DNA from 4 places in the Rahnella sp. R3(2024) genome. Region 2 is predicted to be linked to each of the others. Evidence: predicted binding sites of a transcription regulator. Region 2 holds the regulator's gene; each other region holds the start of a gene.
What was found. The regulator PurR, encoded in region 2, represses purine synthesis genes. The targets are predictions, from matches to a motif close to CANGCAAACGTTTGCNTG.
Positions count from the first base shown of each region.

Region 1: a site for PurR is predicted at 2,313-2,330, ahead of gltS (sodium/glutamate symporter). Genes of this name have one in related genera too.
Region 3: a site for PurR is predicted at 2,757-2,774, ahead of purE (5-(carboxyamino)imidazole ribonucleotide mutase). Genes of this name have one in related genera too.
Region 4: a site for PurR is predicted at 3,294-3,311, ahead of ABSH60_RS17330 (L-serine ammonia-lyase). Genes of this name have one in related genera too.

Region 1 covers NZ_JBHGBU010000001.1:2,168,991-2,174,722, forward strand. The annotation lists gene ABSH60_RS09840 (AsmA family protein) at 1-713, opposite strand, end outside; gene ABSH60_RS09845 (solute carrier family 23 protein) at 864-2,258, opposite strand; gene gltS (sodium/glutamate symporter) at 2,497-3,708, shown strand; gene ABSH60_RS09855 (PTS sugar transporter subunit IIC) at 3,766-5,091, opposite strand; gene recG (ATP-dependent DNA helicase RecG) at 5,307-5,732, opposite strand, start outside.
Region 2 covers NZ_JBHGBU010000001.1:3,958,757-3,964,488, forward strand. The annotation lists gene punC (purine nucleoside transporter PunC) at 1-928, opposite strand, end outside; gene punR (DNA-binding transcriptional activator PunR) at 1,065-1,970, shown strand; gene purR (HTH-type transcriptional repressor PurR) at 2,168-3,193, opposite strand; gene ABSH60_RS18060 (YnhF family membrane protein) at 3,527-3,616, shown strand; gene ABSH60_RS18065 (NlpC/P60 family protein) at 3,781-4,695, opposite strand; gene ABSH60_RS18070 (Grx4 family monothiol glutaredoxin) at 5,155-5,502, shown strand; gene rnt (ribonuclease T) at 5,629-5,732, opposite strand, start outside.
Region 3 covers NZ_JBHGBU010000001.1:3,347,511-3,353,242, forward strand. The annotation lists gene ybbP (putative ABC transporter permease subunit YbbP) at 1-1,076, shown strand, start outside; gene purK (5-(carboxyamino)imidazole ribonucleotide synthase) at 1,118-2,182, opposite strand; gene purE (5-(carboxyamino)imidazole ribonucleotide mutase) at 2,179-2,688, opposite strand; gene ABSH60_RS15035 (tRNA-(ms[2]io[6]A)-hydroxylase) at 2,869-3,501, shown strand; gene lpxH (UDP-2,3-diacylglucosamine diphosphatase) at 3,485-4,207, opposite strand; gene ppiB (peptidylprolyl isomerase B) at 4,219-4,713, opposite strand; gene cysS (cysteine--tRNA ligase) at 4,941-5,732, shown strand, end outside.
Region 4 covers NZ_JBHGBU010000001.1:3,814,174-3,819,905, forward strand. The annotation lists gene ABSH60_RS17325 (EAL domain-containing protein) at 1-1,470, opposite strand, end outside; gene ABSH60_RS17330 (L-serine ammonia-lyase) at 1,902-3,266, opposite strand; gene ABSH60_RS17335 (CoA pyrophosphatase) at 3,460-4,062, opposite strand; gene pabB (aminodeoxychorismate synthase component 1) at 4,059-5,435, opposite strand; gene ABSH60_RS17345 (YoaH family protein) at 5,617-5,732, shown strand, end outside.

The sequences.
Region 1 (5,732 bases), 1.8 Mb from region 2:
AGTGATTTTGAGGTTTGCAGACGTACATTGCTCAGACGCAGATTTTCGATATTCCAGCTGCCGTCCGCCGCCTGGCTGGCCTTACCCGTAAGCTGGCCCCGCGCCAGGTCGCCGCCGAAATTCGCGAGTGTCAGGTTTTTATTGTTCAGGTTACCCTGGATCAGGACGTGTTCGGCTGGCAGCCCGTTGACGGTCAGCGTCGCGGCACTCAGCTGGAAATCGGCTTTATCGCCCAGCAACTGGTGTGCTTTCGGTTGCCACGGTGAAATACCGGCGTTGATTTGCTGGCCCTGGATCTCCAGCCCCGCCGCGTTACCGGTCAGCGCCATTTTACTCAGCTGAAGCGTGTTCGCCTGCAACGGTAAATTCATGGCGGAAGGACTGACGTTCAGGCGGCCATCAACCAGAACCACTCGGTCGAAAAAGCGCGGTTCTGTTATCTGACGCCAGCTCAAATCCAGATCAACTTCGCCAGCACTGAGCGTCTCAGGCTGATTTTTTTGTCCGAAAATGACATGGGTTAGCGTAATCCGTCCTGGCGTGGACCAGTCATGATCGATTTTTTCGACGGCGAACCGGTAATCACTGTTATCCGTGACCCAGCTGCTGACCCTGCCAGCGGCCCAGCGCGTTTGTAATAGGACGTAAACCAGCACAATCGCCAGTACCAGAAGCAGAACGAACGTCAGCAAAATTTTACCGATAAATTTCATCGTCTGGGGCCTGTAGCGTGAATTAGGGATAAAGGTTCTCTGTTTATGCCGTAAACAGCGAAATTTCTCAACAGCTTAGCAGACTGGAGACAATAAAAAGCGGCAGGGGTTCCAGACTCCCTGCCGCGGTGACATTCATCTTAATGTCGGTTATGACTTTTCGTGAGGGAAAACCAGATTCAGAACAATCGCCGTAATCCCGCCTGCGGCAATCCCGGAGGACAGCAGCGTCTTAATCCAGTCTGGTGCAAACTGCAGGATCAGCGGCTGCTGAGAAACGCCCATGCCGACGGCCAGAGACAGCGCCATGATCATGATCGCGCGGCGGTTCAGACGTTCACGAGCCACTATGCGTACCCCGGAAGCGGCAATGGTGCCAAACATCACGATAGTCGCGCCACCCAGAACCGGCTCTGGAATGTGTTGCACGAATCCGGCGACCGCAGGGAAAAGCCCCAGTACGATCAGCATCAGCGCCACCACAAAACCTACGTAACGGCTGGCAACGCCGGTCAGCTGAATTACGCCATTGTTTTGTCCGAAACAGGAATTCGGGAACGTATTAAATACCGCCGAAAGCATCGAGTTCAGACCGTTTGCCAGTACGCCGCCCTTAATACGTTTCATGTACAGCGGTCCGCTGACCGGCTGCTCTGACACATCAGATGTGGCAGTGATATCCCCGATGGTTTCCAGCGACGTGACCATAAAGATCAGCATCAGCGGGATCAGCAGATTCCAGTCAATTCCCAGTCCGTAGTACAACGGCGTCGGGAAGGTGATCCAGCTGGTTTGCGTCGCTGGCGTAACCGTGGGCAGCATTCCCATCATCCACGCCGCCAGATAGCCCACCGCCATCGCGATGACCAGTGAAGCGACCCGCAGGTACGGGTTACGCTGGCGGTTCAGCAGAATAATGACCACCAGAACAACCGCAGCCAGCATCAGATTTTTCGGTGCGCCAAAGGTGTGGTCGCTCATTGCGGCGTATCCGCCACCAATCGAGGTCAGCCCCACCTGAATTAACGACAGACCGATAATCATCACCACAATCCCGGAAACCAGCGGGGTGATCACCCGGCGCGCCAGATGCAGGAAGCGGGACAGAATGATCTCAGTACAGGACGCCAGCATCAGCGTACCGAACAGAGCGGCCATCATGGTCGGCACATCCGCGCCACCATTTTTCAGCGCCAGTCCACCCATAATCAACGGAGACACAAAGTTAAAACTTGTTCCCTGAATCGAGAGTAAGCCCGAACCCACCGGCCCCCAGGTTTTAATCTGCAAAATGGACGCCAGACCAGAGGCAAACAGCGACATGCTGATGATGTGCTGGGTGTCCTGCGCGGGTAATCCCAGCGCCTGACAAATCAATAATGCCGGAGTAATGACCGCAACAAACATCGCCAGCAAATGCTGGCAGGCGGCAAAAAGTGTCTGCGGGAGTGGCGGCCGGTCTTCGAGCCGGTAAATCAGTTCACTTTTGGGCGGGCGGGAGAGTTCAGGTTGCTGTGTTTCTTGTTCTGCGGTTTGCGTACTCATGTTGTGGCATTCCAATAAGCGGCAAAGCGGGCATTTTTATTGAAAATGACCACAAAAGCAATCGTTTGCTTATGGCAATTTAAAACCATGTATTTGAGTTAAGTTGGCTTATGTGCGCTGTTTTTCTTGCCTGATGCCGGTTTTATGACTTCTAATTCAGTTTCTGGGAAAAAAGAAATTACTGATATTCATATAATTAGATGATTTTATTGGATTTAATACAAAATGGAGTTCTTTAATGATTCAGCTCGATACCTACGGCACGCTGGTGGCTGCCACGCTGGTTCTCCTTTTAGGACGCAAATGCGTCCAGTCGGTCAAACTTCTCAAGAAATACACCATTCCTGAACCCGTTGCGGGCGGTTTACTGGTCGCCGTGATGCTCCTGCTAGCCAACCGGATCATGGGCTGGGAAATCGGATTTGATATCTCGTTAAAAGAACCCCTGATGCTGGCATTTTTCGCGACCATCGGCCTTAACGCCAATCTGGCCAGCCTGCGTTCAGGGGGGAAGAGCCTGATGCTGCTGATATTTGTTGTCGTCGGATTGCTGTTGCTGCAGAACGTCATCGGCATAGGAATGGCAAAAATGCTGGGTATGGACCCGCTGATGGGGTTGCTGGCCGGTTCTATCACGCTCTCCGGCGGGCATGGCACCGGCGCTGCCTGGAGCAAGGTTTTCGTCGAACGCTATGGTTTCGAAAGCGCGACCGAAGTGGCAATGGCCTGCGCGACCTTCGGATTGGTGCTCGGCGGTATTATTGGCGGGCCGGTTGCCCGCTATCTGGTCAGTCACTCTTCCACACCGAACGGTTCTCAGGATGACGCGGCCGATCCCAGCGCATTTGAAAAACCGTCCATTGGTCGCATGATCACGCCCCTGGTGCTGGTGGAAACTATCGCGCTGATTGCCATCTGCCTTACCGCTGGCAGCCACATTTCGTTATTGCTGCAGGGATCCGCCTTTGAAATCCCGACCTTTGTTTGCGTCCTGTTTGTCGGCGTGATCCTCAGCAATCTTCTGGCGTGGCTGGGTTTTTACCGCGTCTTCGATCGTGCAGTGTCGGTGCTCGGTAATGTCAGTTTGTCGTTGTTCCTGGCGATGGCCCTGATGAGCCTGAAACTGTGGGAAATGGCGTCGCTGGCGTTACCGATGATGGCAATTCTGCTGGTGCAAACTGTTGCGATGGCGCTTTACGCCATTTTTGTCACTTACCGGGTCATGGGCAAAAACTATGATGCCGCCGTTCTGGCGGCGGGGCATTGTGGGTTTGGCCTGGGCGCCACGCCGACGGCGATTGCCAATATGCAGGCAATCACTAATCAGTTTGGCCCTTCGCACCTGGCTTTTCTGGTTGTCCCTATGGTGGGGGCGTTCTTCCTGGATATCGCCAATGCCATCGTCATTAAGCTGTTCCTGATGTTGCCTGTCTTCCCGGCGATTCTGTAAAAAAATAAGGGCGCAGAAACGACTGTTTCCGCGCCCATCTTCTCTTTTCAACGTGGCTTAATTCAGGGCGTCTGCCTGCTCCGTATAGACTTTTTCCTCTTCCGCGGCTTTCTCCTGCGTCAGTAACTGCTTCTCGTAGACTTTAAAGAATGGATAGTAAATCACCATGGAAAGCGCCATCAGCATGATGACCAGAATTGAAACTTTGAAATCCCAGCCCATCGCCCACGCCGCACCAATCGGTGCCGGAGATGTCCAGGGAACCAGAGACATCATGTGCGGCAGAAGGTTGGTTGAAACAGCCAGATAGGCGACCACGGCATTGATCATCGGCGCCAGAAGGAAAGGAATGAAAAATACCGGATTCATGACGATCGGCGTGCCGAAGATCACCGGTTCATTAATGTTGAAACAGCTGGGAACCAGGCTCAGTTTCCCCATGGTGCGCAAATGCGCTGATTTACTGCGGCAGAACAGTAACACCAGCCCCATCGTTGCGCCGGAGCCACCAATGACGATCAGAAAATTCCAGAATGCCTCGGTCATAATATGTGTCATCGGCAATCCGGCGGCCAGAGCTGTCTGATTGAGGCCGAGATTGGTTAACCAGAAAGCCTGTAACATGCCCGAAACAATCGCAGAACCGTGGATTCCAGCAAACCATAGCAAATGACAAATCAGCACCGCGAGAAGTACGGCAGGCAGGGAGTCGGCGGCAGAAATCAGCGGTTCGAACAGTGCCATAATCGCCTGTGGCAGCAACATATCAAACCCGGACTGCACCAGTAAGCTGATGGGGAAAAGCGTAATCACGACGGCAATAATGGGGATTAACAGATCAAACGAATGCTTGATGTTCGAGGGAACCTGCTCGGGCAGTCGTATGCCGATATTGTATTTTTTCAGCAACCGCGTCAGTTCGGTTACGTAAATAGCTACCAGTATCGCGGTGAAAATCCCCACGCCGCCCAGCGCTACCGTTGACATCTTTTCATCGACCTGTGGCGCCGCCACCAGCAGGAAAGACATGAGCGACAGCATGGCCGTCATAAACGGATCCAGTTTGTAGCTTCTCGCCAGATTGTAAGCAATCGAGGCGGCGATGTAGATCGACATGATGCCCATGGTCATATTGAACGGCGTGAGTATCTGGACTTCATATTTCGCTGACAACGCCAGCCAGCTGCGGGCGAACCCCCATGATGATTCCGGCGAAAAAGGAGGATGCACGAAAACGAGTAAAAACGATCCGACAATCATAAACGGCATTGCTGAAATAAAGCCGTCACGCACGGCCATAACGTGCCGCTGAGAAGATAACCGGGCCGCGAACGGACTGATTTTTTGTTCTATAAACTGAAAGAGTGACTGACTGATGCTCATAATGATAATGGCCTTATGATGAAGAAATCACACAGGGTTGCCTTAATTATCATCAGTGTAGATGCGGGGTATGAAACCGGTTACCGACTTTGCGCCAGTCTGTGAAGGTCATCAAATAACCCGTGAAGAAAGAGAGTGCAGGCCGTTTTGAACAAAACCCGGAGGAATGTATTCTTCGGAAACATCATTTTTAATTATGTTTTCTGAGGGGAAAGTCAGGCGTTGGTGTAACGAACGCGCTCCGGCAGCCAGCGTTCAATCAGTGCTTTAGTATGGTCGGGGAATTGCTGCTGGAGATAGCGTGCGATGCGCTGTACATCCGGGATCATCGCCTGATCGCGCAGCAGATCGGCCACTTTGAACTCTGCGCTGCCCGTCTGGCGCGTGCCCAGTAATTCTCCCGGACCACGGATTTCTAAATCTTGCTGCGCAATCACAAAGCCGTCGTTGCTGTCACGCAGAACCTGCAAACGCTTCTGTGCAGTCTTGCTGAGCGGCGTTTTGTATAGCAGAACACAATGGGATGCGACTGCGCCACGGCCAACGCGGCCGCGCAGCTGATGCAGCTGCGCCAGACCCAGTCGTTCCGGGTTTTCGATGATCATCAGGCTGGCATTCGGCACGTCTACGCCGACTTCAAT
Region 2 (5,732 bases):
TCACCAAAGCCATCAAACAGAACGGAATCAGCAGACTCACCAAACCGGCATCGGTGAACATGGCAATAACAAACAGCCAGACAACGCTCAGGCAATAACCTGCTAATAAAAATGGCAGAATTTTGTTGCCATCCATTTTGCTGATCATTAACCGGCAACCAAAACCCCCCAGCAGGAACGCAATGGTCTGCGGTACGTAGCTCAGGCCAATAACCGCCGGTGTGTAACCCATATCACTCAAAATGAACGGTGAACCGGTCAGCCATGCGAAAAAACCCGCAGAGCAGGCGGCGTAAATCATCACATTACCCGTGTAAATACGGGAAGTGAGCAAAGTACCAAAACCGGCTTTATTTTCGGGAGGATGTTCTGCGTGCTTTTTATCACGCAAGGTCAACGTGGTGATAAGGAGGATCACCGTAACCCCCGTCAGCAGAGCGAAAATCGCTTCCCAGTCAAAGTGATTCAGTACCCATGCGCCGAGCAGCGGTGCCAGAGCCGGCGAGAGTGCGACCAGCGGCATGATGCTGGCGAAGGTTTTTTTTGCCACATCCGGTGAGAAACGGTCAACGACGATCGCCTGCCATGTGACTGCGGCGGCACACACACCAACGGCCTGTAAGAAACGCAGCGCCAGCAGCGCACGCACATTTTCCACCCACAAAATACCCAGACAGCCAATGGCAAACAGCGTCAGGCCGATAAGCAGCACCGGTTTACGGCCAATGCGGTCGGAGAGGGGGCCCCAGAGCAGTTGTCCGATCGCGAAACCACCGAGGAAAATACTCAGGCTGGCGCTGATCATGCCCGGACTGGTCATCAGGCTGATTTGCATCGCGCTGAAGGCGGGAAGATACATATCTGTGGCTAAAAAGCCGAGCATGCTCAATCCGGCGAGATAGAGCATAAATCCAAAGGAGGGTTTCATTTTTGTCTCGTTAATTTATGTATTGCAGATGATGTGATGCAGAAAACAGTTGGGATGCAGAGTTTAACGCTTTGATAACAGTCTTGTGAAACGCTAATATTTGCAATCTGCTGTGAAAAATATTGAAGGCTAAGTGATGTGGTCAGAATACGCCCTTGAAGTAGTTGATGCGGTAGCACGTACCGGTAGTTTCAGCGCAGCAGCGCAGGATCTTCACCGTGTGCCTTCTGCCATCAGCTATACCGTTCGTCAGCTGGAGAACTGGCTGGCTGTTCCTTTGTTTGAACGGCGTCACCGTGACGTGGTGCTGACGCCTGCCGGAAAAGTTTTCGTTGATGAAGCACGGATTCTGACAAAAAAAATGATAGCTACGCGTCGGCAGTGCCAGCAGGTCGCAAACGGCTGGCGTGGCGAGCTGCGGGTGGCGGTAGACCGAATTGTGAAACCCGCCAGAACGCGGCGGCTGGTGCTCGATTTCTACCGTCATTTCCCCGATACGGAACTTATCATTCATTCCGAAGTATTTAACGGCGTCTGGGATGCGCTGGTCGATGGCCGCGCAGACGTGGCAATTGGCGCGACGCGGGCGGTGCCGGTGGGCGGGCGTTTCAGTTTTCGCGATATGGGTTTTATGGATTGGCACTGTGTCGTCAGCCCTCAGCATCCGCTTGCGCATCTCTCCGGCAGGCTGAACGATGACCAACTGCGGCCTTATCCGGCGCTGTGTCTGGAGGATACTTCGCGCACCTTACCCAAGCGTGATACCTGGACGCTGGATAATCAGCGGCGCCTGGTCGTGCCTGACTGGACTTGCGCGCTGGAGTGTCTGAGCGAAGGTTTATGCGTAGGGATGATGCCGGTTCATCGCGTGAGTCATCAGATTGAACAGCAGAAATTACAGGTTCTGGCGCTGGAGAATACGTTCCCTGACAGCCCGTGTTGCCTGACGTGGGATCAGAGTAACTCCTCTCCTTCGCTGGCCTGGCTGCTGGAATATATGGGCGATACAGAAACGATGAATCAGGAATGGTTACGGGATTAGAAAATAAACATCCACCTCTCCGGGAGGCGGATGTTTACTGGTGTGATAAATGTTTGGTCAGAACGTAACTCTTATCCCCGCATTGGCCTGATGGGAGTTAATACCCTCATCGTCTCTGTTTAAACGCTGCTGATACCGGAAGCCAGTATTGATCGGGACGAGAAAAAACGCCTGCACAGGCAGGCGTCAGATTTTTGTTAACGGCGATAATCGCGGAAAGGGCCGTCGGCTACTGACCGGCGCTCGACCAGTTTGGGATGGACCTCAATGGTCTGTGATTCTTCGCGTTTGCTGATAATTCTGTCCAGCAGCATGGTAAACGCCATTTCGCCCAGACGCTCTTTCGGCTGATGCACAGTGGTTAATGCCGGAGAGAAGTAACGCGCATTTCGCACATTGTCATATCCGATCACCGAAATATCCTGCGGTACGCGTAAACCGAGCTCATCTGCCGCACAGATAGCCCCCATCGCCATCACATCACCGCCACAGAAAACAGCAGTAGGGCGCTGTTTCTGCATCAGGATTTTGTGCATCGCCTGATACCCCGATTCCGGTTCGAAATCACCCTGAACTACCCACTCTTCGCGCAGAGGAATGTTGGCTTCGTTCAGCGCCTTGACGAAACCCTGGAACCGACCGCCACCGGTATTACGCGCCAGTTGCCCTGGGATCACGCCAATATCACGATGCCCGCGTTCAATCAGATAACGACCGGCCATATAACCGCCTTCGAAGGCGTTATCGATAATGCTGTCAGTGAAGTTTTTGCGCGCCTCGCCCCAGTCCATGACGACCATCGGAATGGAGCGGTATTCTTCCAGCATATTCAGCAGTTCATCCGGATATTCCGCGCACATTACCAGCAAGCCGTCGACGCGTTTTTGCGCCAGCATTTGCAGATAGGCCTGTTGTTTCTCCAGATTATTATGCGAGTTACACAAAATCAGCGTGTAGCCTTTGGAGAAACAGCTGTTTTCAACGGCTTCAATGACTTCGGCAAAGTAGGGCGCTTCACTTGAGGTCGCCAGCAGGCCAATGGTTTTGGTGTTATTGACCTTCAGGCTGCGCGCAACGGCGCTTGGCGAGTAGTGAAGCTCTTTGATAGCCAGCAGAACCGCGGTTTTGGTGTCTTCGGCGACGAAACGTGTTTTATTGATGACGTGCGACACGGTTGTGGTGGAAACGCCAGCGCGCTTAGCGACATCTTTAATCGTTGCCATGTAAACAATGACTCCTGAACTCACGTGTTTCAGCACGTTAGCATTATGTTAATCGTTTGCTTGCGTGGATTTCACTGCGAGCTTTTAAAAAGGCAGTGAAATCGTTGGGTGGATTCGTCAGAGTGAGGCGCAAAACGCTCTCGGGTGAAATCGACCGGCACACAGGCGTGGTAACCGACAATTTTCTCTTATAATGCAGCAAAGTGGAAGTGTTATTGTGGAATATCGCGCATGAATCAACGCGGGATTTTAGCGATGAAGTATGAGAAAATGCGTTGGCACACATTTTATGTGGCTTAATGAAACGCCACAATTGATCCGTAAGGGGGTTTTATGGACAGTAATCTGAAATTGTCGTTGATTACCACCGTTTGCGCGTTGCTTATGATTATCGCTTTCAGCTTCACCGCAGTGATGAACTAAAAGCTCTGTCATCGGGCAACAAAAAGGGCGAACCCTATACAGGGATCGCCCTTTTTCAATTTTGCACATTGACCCTTTTTCGCCGACATTCTTCCCTGCACAAACGCTTCGTTAAATGCTATTCAGTGATGATTAGCGGAACTTCAAATTTAACGAACTGCTTATTATCGGATCGTTTTCGGGGTCATTACCCGACGTGCACCTACATAATGATCTTGCCAGTAATCGTCGCCCAGTGAGGTAATTTTGATGTCTTCACCGGTACGCGGAGACTGAATAAACTTGCCGTTACCGACGTATACCCCGACATGGTCCGCGGCACCGCGGTTATTAATTCTAAAGAAGACCAGATCGCCGGACTCCAGTTCACCGCGTTTCACCGGTGCGGCATCGCGCAGGTGGTACATCTCGTTGGCGGTGCGTGGCATTTTGATACGAATCAGATCTTTATACGCGTAATACACTAAACCACTGCAATCGAAACCGGTATTGGGTGAGGTACCACCCCAGCGATAAGGTTTGCCGACCTGGTGCATCAGCTTGGTCATCGCCGTTTGCTGAGCATGCTGATAACGTTTCTTGTGGGTCGCGCTTAACGTAATGGGCTTGCTGTCTTCTTCGGCTAATTTCTTGCCTTTTCGGTGTCGGCCATACGCTTCTTTCTTGCTGGTCTTTGCGGTGGTGTTTTTCGCCAAAGCCCGGGTTTTACTTTTCTTATCTGCTTTGGTTTCAGCTCTGGTGGTTTTGAGTGTTTTTTCTTTCTTACTCTCGGCCTTACTTTCAGCCCGCGTCGTTTTCACTGTTTTGACAGAAGAGGCCTTTCGCGTCACCAGTTCGGTGCTTTTGACTCTCTTACTGGCATTTTTTTCCTGACTCTGTTGTTCTTTCACCGGTGCCACTTTGGTTTTTTTAGTGGTTTTCGCTGCAACCGTTTTTCGCTTTCGACGTTCCTCAGGGGCAACCTGATTAACATGACTCTTTCGCTGATCGGCAGAAACACGACTCTGCGGTGACGCATGAGCAATATTCAGAAACAGCTGGGTAAAGAGCAGCACAAAAAGCGTGAACAGTAAGCGCATAGCTTCGTTACCATAGGTGGTTAGGTTAAACATCAGAGATGTCAGAGTATTGCCTAAAAGAACCAGACAAAACAGCACGAATTGCATCGATTCTAGATCATATTGTGAGAAAAAGTTAATAGCTTTTAAAACGTCGAAATAAACGCCATTTTTAGTGAATAAAATGACCGTTTTTCAGTAGGTTAATATTTGTGTTAAACCATGGCGAAATGCAAATCCCTGGTTAATGTCATCGCCAAAAATGTTATTCTCGATGAATCTTTATTTTAGTGAGCCCGCACGCAGGCACTTAAAATAGTGAAATAAAATGTCAGTATTGCGAAAGACCCTGCAAAAAATGGCGTTTTTATCTGATAGCTGCCATCGTTACAATAGAGGGCAATGTGATTCAGCACTTTTTTGTGCTGCGCGTGAAGAGTAATGACCGTGACAGCCTGTACCGGCTTGAGGAAGCAAGAAATGACCACTCCAACAATTGAAAAAATTCAGAAGCAAGTTTCTGAAAACCCGATTCTGCTGTACATGAAAGGCTCGCCAAAACTGCCAAGCTGCGGTTTTTCTGCACAAGCAGTTCAGGCATTGTCTGCCTGTGGTGAACGTTTTGCTTACGTCGATATCCTGCAGAACCCGGATATCCGCGCAGAGATGCCAAAATTTGCTAACTGGCCTACCTTCCCGCAGCTGTGGGTTGATGGTGAACTGGTCGGCGGTTGTGACATCGTGATTGAAATGTATCAGCGTGGCGAACTGCAACAGCTGATCAAAGAAACCGCTGAGAAATACAAATCTTCTGAATCTGAAGAGTAATCAGCAGCGGGAATTGGCGGCCTTCAGGGCAGCTGATGACAATAAAAAGAGCGACATTGCGTCGCTCTTTTTGTTTTTATGCGTCCGGCCTGTTTGTCCGTCAGCGTGTTCCTTCACGTCAACCGCTTACTGCTGATGTTCTTCTGATGCGGTTTCGTCTTCCTGCTCTTCGGCGCTGATGGCCAGCGGCCAGCCGCCCAGGCGCTTCCAGCGGTTTACCAGCTCGCAGA
Region 3 (5,732 bases), 610 kb from region 2:
CGCTCAGCCAGCTGGCGGCGTTCTCCATGTCGTTTATGTTGCTGGCTTTGCTGCTGGTGATGCGCGGGGATTTGCTGGATCGCTGGGAGCAACAGCTGCCGCCGGACAGCCCGAATTACTTCCTGCTCAATATCACCAAAGAGCAAATTCCGCAGGTGACGGATTTCCTGCATCAGCATAAAGCGCAGCCGGAAACCTTCTATCCGATTGTGCGGGTTCGCCTGACCGGGATTAACGACAAGGTCGCCACCGAGATCATCAAACCGGACGACGCGGGCGGTGAAGCCGTAAACCGTGAACTGAATCTGACCTGGATGGAAGGGCTGCCGGATCATAATCCGCTGGTGGCAGGCAACGGACCGCCGAAAGCCGGTGAAGTGTCGATCGACGAAGGGCTGGCGGGGCGTCTGGGGCTGAAACTCGGCGATACCGTTACGTTCAGCGGCGATACCCAGGAGTTCAGCGCCAAAATAACCAGCCTGCGAAAAGTGGACTGGGACAGCCTGAAGCCGAATTTCTACTTCATCTTCCCGCCGGGCGCGCTCGACGGCCAGCCGCAAAGCTGGCTGACCAGCTTCCGTTATCACGGCGATGACCGCACCATCACGCAGCTCAACCGCCAGTTCCCGACGGTGAGCCTGATGGATATCGGCTCGATCCTGCGTCAGGTAGGGCAGGTATTGCAGCAGGTGAGCAGGGCGCTGGAAGTAATGGTGATTCTGGTGATGCTGTGCGGCGGTTTACTGCTGCTGGCGCAGATTCAGGTCGGCATGCGTCAGCGCCGTCAGGAGCTGATCGTTTACCGCACGCTGGGCGCCAGCAAAAAGATGCTGCATCGCACGCTGTGGTGTGAGTTTGCCGTGCTCGGGCTGGTGGCCGGTGTCGCTGCCGCCATCGGTGCGGAAGCCGCATTGTGGCTGCTGCAACGCAAAGTGTTCGATTTCCCGTGGGAACCGAATTACCTGATGTGGATCGCCGTACCGGTGGTGAGCGCGTTGCTGCTGTCGGTCTGCGGTGGCTGGCTGGGTGTGCGGTTACTGCGGGGAAGGGCGTTGTTCAGGCAATATGATTCGTAGTGTTTAAACTCCTCCCCTTCACAGGGGAGGAAGCCTGAAAATCACAGCTTTTCAATCGCCCATTCAATACCGCTGGCGTATTCTGCCGGCAGCATCGGGATCAGTGCGTTGAGATTGTCTTTCAGCAGGCTGGCGCTGGCGTCGTTGAGATTCAGGTGTCCGACTTTACGCCCAGGACGCACTTCCTTCTCATACCAGTGCAGATTGACCAGCGGCAGACTCAGCCATGCTTCTGACACCTCTGTTCCAATCAGATTCACCATCACCGACGGCGTACTGACCACCGGTTGCGGCAACGGCAGACCGAGGATCGCGCGCAGGTGCATTTCAAACTGGCTGTAGGATGCACCGTTTTGCGTCCAGTGACCGCTGTTGTGCACGCGCGGGGCCAGCTCGTTAATCAGCAAACCTTCACTGACCACGAAACATTCCATCGCCATCACGCCGACGTAATTCAGTTCGTTGAGGATGGCTGACAACATGCGTTCAGCCTGCTGTTGCAGGGCGGCGTCCGGCTGCGGCAGCGCGACGCTGGTGCGCAGAATGCCATCCTGATGCAGGTTATGGGTTAGCGGGTAAAACACGGTTTTGCCGTCATGACCCCGCGCACCGACCAGCGACACTTCGCCGGAAAAATTGATGCCCTGTTCAACGATGCATTCACCGTAGCAATCCTGCGGCAGCGTATTTTCTTCGCCGGAGCGCAAACGCCACTGACCACGGCCGTCGTAACCGCCGACGCGACGTTTCACAATCGCCAGTTCGCCAATTTCGGAGAATACCTGCGGCCATTCGGCGGCATCGGCCAGTAACTGCCAGGGTGCGGTTGCCAGACCGAGCTGATCGAGCAACTGTTTTTGCGTCAGGCGGTCGGCCAGACGCGGGAAGATTTCGCGGTTAACAAACGCATTGTGTGTCGCCAGTTCGCGGGTCAGCGCGGTTTCCGGCCAGCGTTCGATTTCAGCGGTAATAACGCTTTGCTGATACGGCACGGCTTCCGGTTCGGCATCCAGGCCGACGGGAAAAACGGCGATCCCCAGCGGTTCACCGGCCTGACGCAGCATTCTGCCTAACTGGCCGTTTCCGAGCACGCAAACCGGCTTCATGCTTGCTCCCGTGGATCGGGATTATTCAGCACTTCATCGGTTTGCGCGGTGCGCCATGCGGCCAGACTTTTCGCAATCTCAGCATCGTGCAGCGCGAGAATCTGTGCGGCCAGCAGCGCAGCATTTGCCGCACCGGCTTTACCAATCGCCAGTGTCCCAACCGGAATGCCGCGCGGCATTTGTACGATGGAATACAGGCTGTCGATGCCGCTCAGCGCAGCACTTTGCACCGGCACACCGAGCACCGGCACCAACGTTTTCGCTGCCAGCATACCGGGTAAATGCGCCGCGCCGCCTGCACCCGCGATGATCACATCAAAGCCATTCGCCGAAGCCTGTTCAGCGAAAGTGAATAATTTGTCCGGCGTGCGGTGTGCGGAGACGATATCGACATGGAAAGGAATATTCAGCGTTGTGAGGACTTCGGCGGCGAACTGCATGGTCGCCCAGTCACTTTTAGACCCCATAACGATGGCGATTTTTGCCGGGGTAACGTTGGATGACATGTCTGTAAAGCTCCTGTGATTCGGAAATAGAAACTGCGAGGGCGCAAATGATATCATGCTCACGGAGCAAGGAAAACGGTTGCGTCGCCGGAATACGGTGCATTTTTGATGAGAAGTGGCGGGCAGATTTGTATAATCCGGACCACACTATGATGAGCAATCAACACTGGAAACTGAATGATGACGCAGGCTTTACTGGCACCGATTTATGATTTTCTGCACTGTGAAACACCGGCTTTGTGGGTGGATGTGGCGCTGGAAAATCAGGCGGTGATGCTGATTGATCACGCCAACTGTGAAAAAAAAGCGGCGGCCACGGCGATGAGCCTGATGACGAAATATCTGGATCGCACTGAACTGCTGTTTTGCGCGGCGCGCCTTGCGCGGGAAGAACTTCATCATTTCGAGCAGGTGGTGGAAATCATGCAAAAACGCAATGTCACCTACACTCAGCTTTCACCGTCGCGCTACGCCAGCGGGATGATTAAACATACCCGTCATCATGATGATTTAAATATTCTGGTCGACCGCCTGATTATCGGGGCGTATATCGAAGCGCGTTCCTGCGAGCGTTTTGCCAAAATCGCGCCGCATCTCGATGACACGTTGTCGCGTTTTTACACTTCGCTGCTGCGCTCAGAATCACGTCATTTTGCCGATTATCTGGCGCTGGCGGAGCAATATGCCGGAGGAGACATCAGCGATCGGGTAGAGTTTTTTGGCAGAATAGAAGCGGAACTGATTTTGGCGCCGGATGAGCAATTCCGTTTCCACAGTGGTACGCCGGTGTGCAGCCTTAAAACGGGAAACTGATCAGCTCTACGTTATCGGCGGTGACTTTGACCATCGACCCTTCTTCGTGCCACGCCCCTAACACCACGCGGTGGCCGGTTTTCGCCCCAAGCTGTACATCATGGATAGCGGGGCGATGGGTGTGGCCGTGGATCATCCATTCTACGCCTGCCGCCTGCATGTCATTCACCACCGCCTGCGGGTTCACATCCATAATTTCCTGTGATTTTCCCTGATTAGACGCTTTGCTGTTGGCGCGCATTTTGGCGGCAATACCTAAACGCCATTTCAGCGGCAGCATCAGGAACAACTTTTGAATCAGCGGATTATGCACTTTCTTGCGGAAGTTCTGATAGGCAACGTCGTCGGTACACAACGTATCGCCGTGCAGGATCAGGACGCGGCGGCCATAGAGTTCGAGGACTTTTTTCTCTGGCAGCAGGGTCATCAGGCTGTCGCGCGCAAAGCGGCGGCCAAGCAGAAAATCGCGGTTGCCGTGAATGAAGAAGCAGGGAACGCCTTGCTGGTGTAAGTGGTTTAACGCCGCAGCGATGTCTGCGTGTAACGGCTGTGGATCATCGTCGCCAATCCAGGCTTCGAATAAATCCCCGAGAATGTACAGCGCGTCGGCCTGCGGCGCATCTTCGCGTAAAAAACGCAGAAAACCGGCAGTGATTGCCGGTTCCTGTGCGCAAAGATGAATATCTGCGATAAAAAACGTGGTCATCCCGACGTTGATTATTCGCTGACTGTGACGCTTTTGATCACAACATCTTCTTTTGGAACATCCTGGTGCATGCCGCTGCGGCCGGTTTTCACTGCGCGGATCGCATCAACCACATCCTGACCTTCAACCACTTCTGCGAATACGCAGTAACCCCAACCCTGTGCGTTTTTGCCGCTGTGGTTCAGGAAATCGTTGTCAGTTACGTTGATGAAGAACTGTGCAGTGGCAGAATGCGGATCGTTGGTACGCGCCATCGCCAGCGTGCCTTTGGTGTTTTTCAGGCCGTTGTCTGCTTCGTTTTTGATCTGTGCGTCGGTGTTTTTCTGGTTCATGCCTGGCTCAAAACCGCCGCCCTGGATCATGAAACCATCGATAACACGGTGGAAAATTGTGTTGTCGTAGAAGCCTTTACGGCAATAGTTCAGGAAGTTTTCAACCGTAACGGGTGCTTTGTCAGCAAAAGTTTTTACTACGATGTCGCCGTGGTTGGTGTGGAAAGTGACCATATTAATCATCCTGCTTATGTTGATGTGTGCTCTCAGTAAGAGCCGCTACTATAGCCTTTTCTTATACCATAACTCAAAAGTTGCCGTCAGCAGGCGGTTTGTGAGGACTAAAGCCCGTCCGGCGGCCTTATGCCGTTTCGGTGAAGGCGTTTTCGTTATATTATGAGCCCGAGCGTCGCGAAAGCGCGCAACCATCATTTTCTACGCCCAACACACGGAATAGCCTGATGCTGAAGATTTTTAATACCCTGAGTCGCCAAAAAGAGGAATTCAAGCCAATTCATGCCGGTAAAGTCGGGATGTACGTGTGTGGGATCACTGTTTACGACCTGTGTCACATTGGTCATGGCCGGACTTTTGTGTCTTTCGACGTGGTGTCGCGTTACCTGCGTTACCTCGGTTATGACCTGAAATACGTGCGTAATATCACTGACATCGACGACAAGATCATCAAACGTGCCGCTGAGAATGGCGAGAATTTCTCCGCACTGACCGACCGTATGATCGCTGAAATGCACAATGATTTTGCTGCGCTGAATATTCTGCCGCCGGACTCTGAACCGCGCGCGACGCAGCATATTCAGGAAATTATCGATATCGTGCAGAAGCTTATCGACCGCGATCACGCCTATGTGGCCTCAAACGGCGACGTGATGTTCTGGGTGGAAAGCGATCCTGATTACGGCCTGTTGTCCCGTCAGGATCTGGACCAGCTGCAGGCGGGCGCCCGCGTGGAAGTGGAAGCCAATGTAAAACGCAATCCGATGGATTTCGTGCTGTGGAAAATGTCCAAGCCGGGCGAGCCGAGCTGGACGTCACCGTGGGGCGAAGGCCGTCCGGGCTGGCATATCGAATGTTCTGCGATGAACTGCAAACAGTTAGGCGATCATTTTGATATCCACGGCGGCGGGTCTGATCTGATGTTCCCGCACCACGAGAACGAAATTGCGCAGTCCAGCTGCGCGCATGACGGCCCGTATGTGAACACCTGGATGCATTCCGGCATGGTAATGATCGAC
Region 4 (5,732 bases), 140 kb from region 2:
GACTTTACGTTTACGCAAATAATCGACCTGCTCACGGGTTTCCACCCCTTCGGCAATCAGTTTCAGATTAAGGCGCTGCGCCAGCGTGATGATCGTATCCGTCACCGTGGCATTGATGGCATCGGTGCCAATTGAGGCGGTAAACGCCTGGTCGATCTTCAGCACGTCTGGGTTGAGCGTTTTCAGATAACTCAGTGAACTGTGGCCGGTACCAAAATCATCGATGGCCAGTAAAATCCCCATCTCCTTCAGTTGAGAAATCTCGGCAGCTCTGAGCTCCTGCAAGCGTGTGCGTTCCGTCAGTTCCAGCATCAGTGAGACGGAAGGCTCAGCGGGAAGCCAGATTTTGCGGATATCATCCACAATTTCCATATTATTGAAGTGCTGCGCTGCGACGTTAATACTGACGTAAAACCCCGACGTGGCGGGGAAAACGGCGAGATTATCGGTGACAGTTTTAATCAGATAGCGGGTAAGCGCGATGATTAATCCGTGCTGCTCGGCGAGCGGAATAAACACATCTGGCGACACCCATTCCTGCCTGCGATTTTTCCAGCGCATCAGCGTTTCCACGCCAATGCAGCGGCCATCGACGCTGTTAATAATGGGCTGGCAATACACCTTAAATTCGCGGTGCGAAATCCCGTGGCTTATCGGATAGGCAAGGCTTATCCGGCTGCCTGACAATAAATAGACTGCTGTCGCCGTCAGTAAGCTTATCAACATGGAAAGAGGCAGATGAGACGCCAGCTCTGACCACGCCAGCGCCGAGGCCTCTTCACCATAAATGGACACGGTGAAATCATAATTTGGCGACGTGACGGTCAGTAACGGCTGCTGCGGCAAATTCACGCTGGGAATAATTTCGTTCTTTCCATATTCCAGACTTTGCTTCATGACGTTCAGAACAATATGGCGCGCATACGGCGGTTGCGGTTCGAGCAGGAAATTCGACAGGATCCCGATGTTGTACACAAACAGCTGACCGTTAAGATTATCGGGCGTGGCGGGCTGCCAGAGCAGCAGGGTTGGGATGTTCAGCCGGCTTAATTTCGCAGCGCGAAGTTCCAGCCGCGTTTTGCCTTGCGCGATATCGGGCAGCGTTTTATCGAGGCTGAGATCCAGTGCACCAATCAGGCTTGAGCAGGTGATGGTGCCATTATTGACGAGGGTGATAGAACGCAATGTCTGCATCAGAGCGACAGTTTGCTGCAAGGCCGGTTGTAATTCACGGCAGGTCAGCGCCGGATCGACAGGGGTGGATTGCGCAGCAGGTATAGCGGGTTCAAGCAGTTTTTCGAGTTTCTGAACGGTGTGTAAGGCGACGCGTTGTTGATCGGCGGTGATCACCTGGCTTTGTTCATAAATACGGATACTGAGTGTTAACAGCAGGGTAAAAATACCCATCGCGCCGGCCAGTGCAAGGCGATAGTAGCGATACTTCGCAAGTCCGGTCTGGGAGAACAGCATCGTTCTAATCCTTTTATCCCGTGTAAAGTGCAGGCTTACAAGTGTTCATTTTAAAGGTTTACCGATGCAAAACAGCCGTTTCATTATTATTGATAGTAGCCGTAAATCGCCGGATGCTCTTCCTGCGTGAAGAAGGAAAATCAGAGAAAATCCAGATCTGTGACGTTGTCACTTACTTAGCGTCTGTTCATTTTATCTTATACGTGGTGGTACAGAGTGAAGCAGTCTGTGCGGCAAAACAAGCGGAAATCAGCATGCCGCACCTGCAGGGTATAAGCAAGTCTCACGGCCATTAAGTATTGATAATACAACAGGTTTTTCTTAACAAAGATTTAATGACTAAGTGACAGTTCCAGGCTGATATATCCTGCGGCGAACGGGTGAAAAAACAGTTCTTCGCCGCCGCAGGCACAAGGAAAACCTCGGTAATATCAGTCGCACTGTACCTTGATCGCCAGACCGCCGCGGGAGGTTTCACGGTACTTGGCGTTCATGTCTTTACCCGTTTCGTACATGGTTTCAATCACTTTATCGAGAGAAACCCGGGGCTCACTGGTGCGGCGCAGCGCCATGCGTGCTGAGTTAATGGCTTTCACCGAGGCAATCGCATTACGCTCAATACACGGCACCTGAACCTGACCGGCGACAGGATCGCAGGTCAGACCGAGGTTGTGCTCCATCCCGATCTCTGCGGCGACGCAGACCTGCTCCGGGCTTCCGCCCAGCAATTCTGTCAGACCGGCCGCGGCCATAGAACAGGCGACGCCGACTTCGCCCTGGCAGCCGACTTCAGCGCCGGAAATAGAGGCATTCATCTTATAAAGAATACCGATGGCGCCGGACGTCAGGAAATAGCGCAGATAAATGTCCGGGCTGACCGACTGAATATATTTGTCGTAGTACGCGAGCACCGCAGGAACAATCCCGCAGGCACCGTTCGTCGGTGCGGTAACCACGCGTCCGCCGGCTGCGTTTTCTTCATTCACCGCCAGCGCAAACATGTTCACCCAGTCGATGACGTTCATCGGGTCTTTTGACAGCTGGTCGTTTGATACCAGCATCCGGCGCAGTGCCGAGGCGCGGCGGGGGACACGCAGCGGGCCGGGAAGCACGCCTTCCGTGTTTAAACCGCGATCGATACAGGCCTGCATGGTGTGCCAGATTTTCTCGAAATACTGCTCGATTTCCTGTTTGCTGTGCTGTGCCAGCTCGTTTTTCATCATCATGCCGGAGAGCGACAGGCCATTCTCTTTGCATTTCGCCAGCATTTCACTGGCCGAATTAAAGCTGAAAGGCACCGCCACTTCATCCAGCACCGGCTGGCCGAAATGCTCGTCATCGACAATAAAACCGCCGCCGACGGAGTAGTAGGTTTTGCTGTAAACCAGCTTGTCACCAGCAAAAGCGTGGATCTGCATGGCGTTTTCATGACGCGGTAAATTCTCGCTCCGGAAAACCATGCCCGTGTCGCGCGGGAAATCGACTTCGTGCTGCGTTTCACCCAGCGGCAAACGCTGACGTTGCTCAACGTCGCGGATAAAGTGGGGAATACCGTCGATGTCGACGGTATCTGGCTGGTTACCCGCCAGACCTAAAATAATGGCGATATCTGTGTGGTGGCCTTTACCTGTCAGTGACAGGGAGCCAAAAACGTCCACGGCGACACGCGTAACGGCAGGCATCATGCCCTGTTCGAGCAGGTCATCAGCGAACTGTTTGCCTGCTTTCATCGGGCCCAAAGTATGGGAACTGGAAGGGCCAATCCCGACCTTGAACATGTCGAAAACGCTAATCACGTCGAATACTCCTGTAATTGATAACGGCAGGGAACGGGATCCCTGACACCCATAACTGAAATCTGACCCCGTGGGGAGATCTGATCTTATGGGTAGATCCATAGTGTAAAAGGGGTTAAGACCAATAGTTTCATTTTTCGCATGAAATAAACTTATTTGATGCGAAAGTGTGATCGATGTGTAACCAGTGAGGTCAGTCTTTAACCTGCCGGGCCAGCTGACGAATGATCGACGCGGTAAGTCCCCAGACAAATTGTTGCTGATACCAGGATAAATACACCCGGTGGTGGATCCCTCTGCGATGAATATCCAGAGAGTGATAGCGGGCCAGATCGAACGCTTCCTGCAGCGGCATTTCGAACAGTTCTGCCACCTCGTCTTCCTGCGGGTGGAATGTCACATCCACCGGTAACAGGCCAATGACCGGGGTCACCTGAAACCCGCTGCTGCTGTCCTGCGGTGCCAGTGTGCCTAACACGTGCACTTGTTCGGGTGGGATGGCGACTTCTTCCTGCGCCTCGCGCAGCGCGGTGGCAATAATCGACGCGTCGGTGGCATCGGCTGCGCCGCCGGGAAACGCCACCTGGCCGGGGTGCTTGCGCAGGCTGTCTGAGCGCCGGGTCAGTAAAATGGTCGGTTCTTCACGGCAAATAATGGGGATCAACACCGCGGCATGACGGGTTCCGCGCAGCTGTGGTGCGGGCAGGCGCGGCTGCTGCAACTGAAAGCGCAGAATAAAATCTTCCACGGCGGGCGAAAATGCCTGCAAGGTCGGCTGTTGTTCCAGCAACGTCACGGCTGTACGTCTCCTAACTGTGGCAGGATGCGGGCAATTTTATCGAACGTCTCCTGATATTCGGCCTGTTCCTGACTGTCTGCAACAATGCCGCCGCCTGCCCAGCAGTAGATTTTCCCCTGCTCGGTAAGCAACGTGCGGATAGTGATATTGCTGTCCATGGTGCCGCAACAACTGAGGTAAGCAATACTGCCGCAGTAACCGTTTCGTCGCTGCGGCTCGAGTTCTTCGATGATTTCCATCGCGCGCACTTTCGGCGCACCGGTGATCGATCCGCCAGGGAAGCAGGCACGCAGCAGGGCGCTGGCGTGGCAGTCGTCGGGTAACTGCGCGGTAATGGTGCTGACCAGATGATGAACAGCCGGGAAAGGCTCGACCACAAACAGTTCGGGAACCCGCACGGTGCCGGGCGTCGCCACGCGACCAATGTCATTACGCAGTAAATCGACGATCATGAGATTTTCGGCCCGATCTTTTTCCGACGCGGCCAGACGTTCAGCCTGACGGGCATCTTCCTGCGGATCTTCACAGCGCGGCAACGTGCCTTTGATAGGGCGGGTCTGGATCTGCTTATTCTTAAGCCAGATAAAGCGTTCCGGCGAAAGGCTGAGCACGGCGTTTTCCGGCAAGCGCAGAAATGCCGAGAACGGCGCGCGGTTGGCCTGATTCAGCCGCAGGAAAGCCTGCCATTCATCTCCCTGATAAACAGTGGAAAAACGCTGCGCCAGATTGATCTGATAACAGTCACCGCTGTGAATATATTCCTGAATCTGGCGGAATTTCTCGCCATATTCCCCGCGGCTCATGTTTGCCTGCCAGGGCGCATTCAGGCGAAAAGACGCGGAGCTTACCGGCTGCGCATGCGCTTCCAGCCAGCGCAGACGTACCTGCACATCGCCATGACAGACCAGCGTCAGACGTTGTAAATGATGATCGGCGATCAGCGCCCAGTCATAAATGCCCACGGCCATGTCCGGCAGATGAATATCGCGTCGGGCGATATCCGGCAGTGTCTCGACACGACGGCCTAAATCATAGCCAAACAGGCCCAGCGCGCCGCCCTGAAAAGGAAAATCATCCGCGCTGGTTGCCTGTAATCCGCTGGCCGAAAGCTGCTCTTCCAGCAGGGTGAACGGATCTTCTTCCCGCGATGCCACGCTGCCGTTTTGCTCAACCAGGGTGACGTTGCCGCGCGTGGTCAGCGTTATCTGCGGATCCGCCACCAGAATGTCGAAGCGGTTATGCTGATGCTGTGCGGCACCCGAGTGCAGCAACATGGCCCAGGGCAACGCAGAAAGTGGCGCGAACAGCGTCAGCAAGGCATCTGGCTGATAGGGCAACGAATGATGAACAACGGAGTAAGCGGGTTGCATGGCGGGTTTCAGTTTCTCTGGCGCGATAAATGATGTAACAGACCTGTGATCCTAACATAGATCAGGCCACCGGAAACCAGCGCAGGCGATTTGCGTGAATAAGGCGTATACTGTGCAACCCCGCAGCCTGCGGGTGTTGTTTCTCTCTTGCCTCATCCAACACGTACAACAGGAATTTCCTATGCTGACAGGTATGCCTTCACTTTCACATAACGAACAAGAACAGGCCGCCGATCGTATCCGCCAGTTAATGGAAAACGGCATGAGCAGCGGCGAAGCCATTGCCACCGTTGCGGC